2 regions of the Blautia sp. HCP3S3_D9 genome follow, and region 2 is predicted to be linked to the other one. Evidence: riboswitches for the same ligand, from Rfam matches in the RefSeq annotation. Region 2 holds a riboswitch; the other holds the start of a gene.
What was found. Region 2 has a riboswitch for FMN ahead of ribD (bifunctional diaminohydroxyphosphoribosylaminopyrimidine deaminase/5-amino-6-(5-phosphoribosylamino)uracil reductase RibD). Riboswitches for the same ligand answer to the same signal wherever they lie in the genome.
Positions count from the first base shown of each region.

Region 1 (3,501 bases), on a different contig from region 2:
TCAGAAGTTCATCCGGAAGTTCCGGCTCAACAGTCATACCAGGTACTGCACCATCTGCGTACTGTTTCTGGATATCTTCTTCATAATATTTCGCAAGTTTATCAAAGATTTCTACTTTTCCCTCATCCTCTTTGATCTTCATTCCTTCGTAAAGATTACGGATATATTCTACGGTTACATCGCCGCTTCCACCGCCGCCTTTTACGTAATCAACAGTTCCTTTACCGAAAAGTGCTACTTTTGTTCCTTTCCGGATCGGAAGTGTGTTTTTCTCGTTTTTCAGAAGGACCATTCCCTCTCCTGCTGCCATTCTGGAAAGTGCAATGTGTTCTTTACTTCCTGTAACTCTTCGTCCATCTTCCCCCAGCGGAAGCACCGGCTGGAAGAAGCTTCTCTGCCATTTTGCCATTATCTTAATCCTCCTTTAATTCTCCTTAGTCAAGCAGATAAAATCATCCGCTTCGCTACTTGCTTGATTTGGTTAAAGTTCTTCCTTCAAAAATGCAAAAGGTTCTTCATCCTGAAGGAAATGCATAAGCTGATATGCGCACATGATCGCTACATTTTCTTCACGCAGAATCCTCTTTACTTCTTCTCTGTCAGCAAGTACAACCTCTATTTCCTCTGTATCTTCCTGTGCATCTTTGCTGATCTCACCTTCCGCATATCCGTAAACAGTTGCACAGGATTCATCCGTCATGCCAACCGTTGTGAAATATGGTTTCTCAAATGCAGGATCTACTTTCAGAGGTGTGAATTTCAGTCCTGTTTCCTCGTACATTTCTCTTACTGCACCCTCATGGAATTCTTCGTTCGATTCTACCAGACCTGCCGGGAATTCGTAGATGTATCCGCCGATTGCATATCTGTACTGACGTACCAATACAACCCTGTCTTTTTTCTCTCCGTAAAGACTGTAAATAATTACACCATCCGGAGTATTTTTACCTGTTTTTATCTTTAATTCGTTAATACTCTTCGCACGTGATGCCACGAAATATGACACAGGAGTATTGTGGACACTTGTTGCATTTAAATGATACAAATTCAAAAATTTACAGTCTGTCAGTTTCTCAATATTGTGTATCTGTCCCATAATGGATACTTCCTTTCGCTATTCATAAACCTCACATTCTGATGTTTATATCGTCTGTTTTATCTTACCATATTATCGTATCTTTTTTAAGCCTGTCTGACAATTTCCGTAATTATTTTTTACACATAAAAAGAAGAACAGCTGCAGATTTTTCATCATACGGCTGTTCTTCTTTTTTATTTATTGTACTGCCAATTTATTTATTCTTTATCAGATATAAAATCAATCTCCCTTAAGAACTACACGTATTCTCTTATAAATCAGGAATACGATCAGGGATGTCAGAGCATATTTGAATATGTTGAATGGGAAAATGATCATTGCTGCAAATGTAAGAAGATTATTTACAGAGCTGTGTACTGCGCTACCCATTTCAATAAATGCTTCTACCGGCATTCCAAAAGCCTTTCCGTATGCCGGAAGTAACACGAATGCATTGATAAAGCATGCAACTACTGCTGTAAGTACGGTTCCAACTGCCATTCCGATCACTGCATGTTTTCTGCTCTTAACAGATTTATAGCGGTAGATCAGACCTGCCGGAACTGCAAATGTACATCCAAAGATGAAGTTTGCCACATCGCCTACACCTGCTGTCATAGATCCCTTCGTTACCAGATGCACAAGAATCTTCACCAGCTCGATCAGTACACCTGCGATCGGTCCCATTGCGAATGAACCAACCAGTACCGGGATTTCTGAAAAGTCCAGCTGATAAAAACTCGGTGCCAGGAAAGGAAGCGGAAACTCCAGATTCATTAAAATTCCTGCGATAGCGCCAAGCATGGCTATCTGTGTTATAGTCCTCGTCTTACTTCTTGCCATCACATTTCCATTTCTTAATACCTGTTCACTCATACTGTTTTTCTCCTTTGAAATTATTCCCTATGGATATGTCTCATATCCTGTTAAAAGAAAATTCCACAAGCTTTTTATATAATGAAGATTTTCTTCAACATATAAAAAAACCCCGGATCATATATCCGGGGTAATGAGCACGTATGGTAAATATCGCGTGTTCTTCTCTCATCCAGACTATACTGTCGGTTCTGGAATTCCACCAGATCAGCCGCCGAAGCGGGTCGCGGACTATAACCGCCGGTAGGGAATCTCAGCTGATGCTGATCACCACAACCCCGAAGAATTTTCTTTTATCTGCATCTGATTATACTACATACAGATATCTATTTCAATATCATTTGTGACTTTTTTCTAAGTTTCACCAAACTTTGAACAATATCCAATATTTTTACAATTACAATAACTGGATTATCCTATAGATGTAAATCCTTTAAGAGCAGAAGAAACTTTCTTTTTATATGTTGCATAGCTGACCCTTTTTCCGTTAATCTTATATCCTGGTCTGTACGCCGGATCAAATCTTCCATAACGACCATTAAGATATTCTGCTTCCAATGATTTTGTTGCACTCTGTCCTTTAATCTTATAGATATATAAGGAATTTCCACCTGTATTAGCTGTAGGTAATGCTACCTGATGTTTTTTCTTAGAATACTGTGCCCGCATATTATAACCTTTTCCTACGCCAACACTTTTTAAACATTTCTTTTTACCGGTACTTACATTATATGTATATACTTCGTTAGCCCATTTCGAACTATTATATACTACCAGTTCCGGCACTCCGTTTCCATCAAGATCTATAATCTTGTAATCTCCTCCAGACTGCCAAATCAGTTGCCTGTAACTTGCAACAGCAGCTTTATATTTTGACGAAGCTGCCATGGTTGGTATTGACATACCTAAACACATTATCAAGGATAATAATATACAACATATCTGTTTCATTTTCTTTCGCATAGTGATCTCCTCCCTGTTTGATCTGCAATTTATTCGCTATACAGAAATTATAACACAAAACGGGCAAAAGAGGCTATTAAACTTTACTCTGCCTGATTAATATTATTGACCTTGCAGTCTACTAATACAACAACCTACATTTCCCCGCCATTGGTATTTCCAAATAAACTTTTTCTCAACGATAGACCGGTTACTTCTACCGTGTCATCCTCGAAAATATTATCCCGTTCTCCATTAAATAAACAGAATACCGCTGTTCTTTTTCATCTATCAGATTCCGCTATATCAGTCAATGACCATCTCCAATTCACTCATCCTTTATTACACTCATTATACCCTTCTCTTATCAGCTTTTCATTCACTGGCAGTATATGTTTTATGCCACAGCAACAATAGTTTTCTTACTTATAACCAGACATTATTTTTATTCCTTACAGTCAACTAGCAAATATAAAATTTACAATCTTCTTTGATAATTGACGAACTACTGAGAATATGCTTTAATGGATTTAGCATAAATACTTCAGGAGAACAAGCATAGTTCTCAACTACGTTTCTACACCAACGATACATGTATCATATCT
Region 1 covers NZ_JBQHWS010000158.1:1,608-5,108, forward strand. Annotated here, with positions in the region: partial or broken gene ACTNES_RS18485 (glycoside hydrolase family 3 C-terminal domain-containing protein) at 1-409, opposite strand, end outside; gene ACTNES_RS18490 (NUDIX hydrolase) at 482-1,096, opposite strand; gene ACTNES_RS18495 (ECF transporter S component) at 1,319-1,954, opposite strand; FMN riboswitch at 2,111-2,244, opposite strand; gene ACTNES_RS18500 (hypothetical protein) at 2,366-2,857, opposite strand.
Region 1: linked by a shared signal. The riboswitch ahead of ACTNES_RS18495 (ECF transporter S component) and the one ahead of ribD (bifunctional diaminohydroxyphosphoribosylaminopyrimidine deaminase/5-amino-6-(5-phosphoribosylamino)uracil reductase RibD) in region 2 are both predicted to bind FMN.

Region 2 (3,501 bases):
CCAGTATTTGATTTCAGTGGTGCTTCAGATAAGAAACCAGGTGTCCAGTCTGAATGTACCTACACTACTTTCCAGTCTAATGAAAAGGAGACTTCTCCGGAGAAACCGATCATGATCCTGGATAACAGCAGCCGTCAGTGGAAGCATCATTCCTGCGGTATTTTTACTAATCCGATCAAACGTACATCCTTTGAATTCAAAGAAGAAGACGGAACTTTCAGCGCAGATATTATAAGTATTGATTCCAGATTCGTAAGCCTTCTCAAATGGCTTGGAGAGAACCATATCAATGTACGTCTCTCCGGACAGAATCAGGAAAATGGATATGCAGTTTATAAGATCCGTGAGACAGCATTCGGTGGCGGCACCAAGCTTTCTGCAGAGGACGGATTCCTTCAGTTTATGATTGAGAGACTTCTTGCAAGCAGCGCACCTGCAGAGGCTGTTGAGGAAGAAGATGAGGAAGAAACAGGAGATGAAATGAAACTTACGAGTATTCAGAGTATTACTGATTTCATGACCTGCGCAGGAAGAACCCTTCCGGACAATATCCGTCTCTGGGCAAGAAGAAACCTCGCAGTTGCCCGTTCTCACGAAGTATCTCCGGAGGAGAGACGTCATGCCCAGCGTGCACTTTCCATTATGATGAATGTACAGTGGAAGAGCAACTATTTCGAAGCAATTGACCCTCAGGAAGCCCGCAGGATCCTTGACGAAGAACTTTACGGAATGGAATCTGTAAAGCAGCGTATCATCGAAACAATTATCCAGATTAACCGTACTCATACACTTCCGGCATACGGACTTCTCCTTGTAGGTCCTGCTGGTACAGGTAAATCTCAGATTGCTTATGCAGTTGCACGTATCCTGAAACTTCCGTGGACAACTCTGGACATGAGTTCCATCAATGACCCGGAACAGCTCACAGGAAGCTCCAGAATCTATGCAAATGCGAAGCCTGGAATCATTATGGAAGCCTTCTCAGCAGCAGGAGAATCTAACCTTGTATTTATCATCAACGAGCTTGATAAAGCAGCATCAGGTAAAGGTAATGGAAACCCTGCAGATGTACTTTTGACACTGCTTGACAACCTTGGATTTACAGACAACTACATGGAATGTATGGTACCGACAGTTGGTGTATATCCTATTGCCACAGCAAATGATAAATCCCAGATCAGTGCACCGCTGATGTCCCGTTTTGCAGTGATCGATATCCCGGATTACACGTCAGAAGAGAAGAAGATCATCTTCTCCAAATACGTTCTTCCAAAAGTTCTGAAACGCATGAGCCTGAAAGCAGAAGAATGCGTAGTAACAGAAGACGGTCTGGATGCTATCGTTGAGAAACATAAAAACACCAGCGGAATCCGTGACCTGGAACAGGCAGCAGAGCACATTGCAGCCAATGCCCTGTACCAGATCGAAGTAGACCATTTGACAGGTGTTGCATTCAACGCAGAGATGGTAAGAGAATTACTTTCCTGAAAAAAATCTTGACATAGATAAAAGTTAAGCGTATACTATCCAACATCAGTAGGATAAAGTATAAAAGTTGCTGAATAAAATAAGATTTTCAGGACAGGGTGCAATTCCCTACCGGTGGTAAAGCCCACGAGCCGTAAGGTATGATTCGGTGCAATTCCGAAGCCGACAGTACAGTCTGGATGAAAGAAGATAGTAGTAAAGATACAGAAGAATTAACTGATCTGTGAAAGCTGACTGCTCTGGAATAATAAATTTATTCCAGAGCTTTTTTAATATCATTAAAATGATTTCAGCAATGAAATAAAAGTCAGATTCACAGAAAGATAATTCATATCAAATATGAATTCATAAGCCCTGGATGTTGAAAAACACCGGGGCTTTTTCTGTACCATCAGAAGAACAGGAGATGAGGTATTGAAAAATATAACTGATATGGAAAAAGACAGACAATATATGAAAATGGCTTTAGAACTGGCCCAAAAAGGAATGGGTTTTACAGCACCCAATCCAATGGTAGGCGCCGTGATCGTTAAAAATGAAAAGATTATTGGCCAGGGATATCACAGAAAATATGGTGAACTTCATGCAGAGAGGGAAGCTTTGGCAGCATGCACAGAACAACCAGAAGGTGCATCCATGTATGTTACTTTAGAACCTTGTTGTCATTACGGAAAACAGCCTCCATGTGTCAATGCGATCCTGGAGTCGGGAATCAGACGCGTGATCGTCGGATCATCGGATCCTAATCCGCTGGTTGCAGGAAAAGGAATCCAGATTTTGAAGGATCATGGGATTGAAGTGACAGAAAATGTTTTAAAAGGAGATTGTGATAAATTGAATGAAGCGTTCTTTTATTACATTCAAAATCAAAAACCATATGTAGTCATGAAATATGCGATGACTTTGGATGGAAAGATTGCCGCTTATACAGGTGCATCCAGATGGGTGACAGGAGAAGCTGCCAGAAGGCATGTACAGAAACAGAGACTGAAATATACAGGAATTATGGTTGGAGTGGGAACAGTTCTGGCGGATGATCCGATGCTCACCTGCAGACTGGAAAACAGCAGAAATCCCGTGCGTATTATCTGTGATTCCCACCTGAGAACACCACTGAATTCTAAGATCGTGAAGACTGCAGCGACAGTTCCTATAATTCTTGCGACCAGCAGTAAAGAGCAGAAGATAAAGAATTATGAAGAACTTGGATGCAAAGTGCTGTATGTTCCGAAGAAAAACGGACACATAGATTTAAACAGATTAATGGAACTTCTTGGAGCCGAAAAAATAGACAGTATTTTGCTGGAAGGAGGAGGCACTTTAAACTGGTCAGCACTGGAAAGCGGCATTGTCCAGAAAGTTCAGACCTATATAGCACCCAAACTTTTTGGAGGAGAAAAAGCAAAGACGCCAGTAGAAGGAACGGGATTTCCTGAATAAGTATGGATTTTGACAGAATTAAGCAAAAAGCAGTTATTCGACTGGTGCAGAATTGTGCAGTGAATGCTTTATCTGCCTGACATGGACCAGATAAGCTGCCAATGCGAATGATTTTGCCCTCTTAACAGAAGAAAAATATATGGTATCAGAAAAATACATTGCATAAGGAGAGAAAAAATGAAGGAGATTTTATCTGTGCAGCAGAGTTTGCCACAACAGAAAATATTAATTTTATGGCTACCCATGGAAAGGGACTTATCTGTATGCCAATGTCTGAGGAATATGTAAGAAAACTGCACTTCCCGCAGATGGTAGCAGAAAATTCTGATAATCACGAAACGGCTTTTACTGTTTCCGTAGACCATGTCAGTACCAGTACAGGAATCTCCGCAGCAGAACGTTCTGTTACAGCCATGAAATGCGTAGATGAGAATGCAAAACCCGAAGATTTCAGACGTCCCGGACATATGTTTCCGCTTCTGGCAAAGAAGAATGGGGTGCTGGAAAGGAACGGACATACAGAGGCAACTGTAGATCTCTGCAGACTTGCCAGATTAAAACAGTGTGGCCTGT
Region 2 covers NZ_JBQHWS010000016.1:1,015-4,515, reverse strand. Annotated here, with positions in the region: gene ACTNES_RS05445 (AAA family ATPase) at 1-1,488, shown strand, start outside; FMN riboswitch at 1,569-1,683, shown strand; gene ribD (bifunctional diaminohydroxyphosphoribosylaminopyrimidine deaminase/5-amino-6-(5-phosphoribosylamino)uracil reductase RibD) at 1,921-2,928, shown strand; gene ribA (GTP cyclohydrolase II) at 3,087-3,501, shown strand, end outside.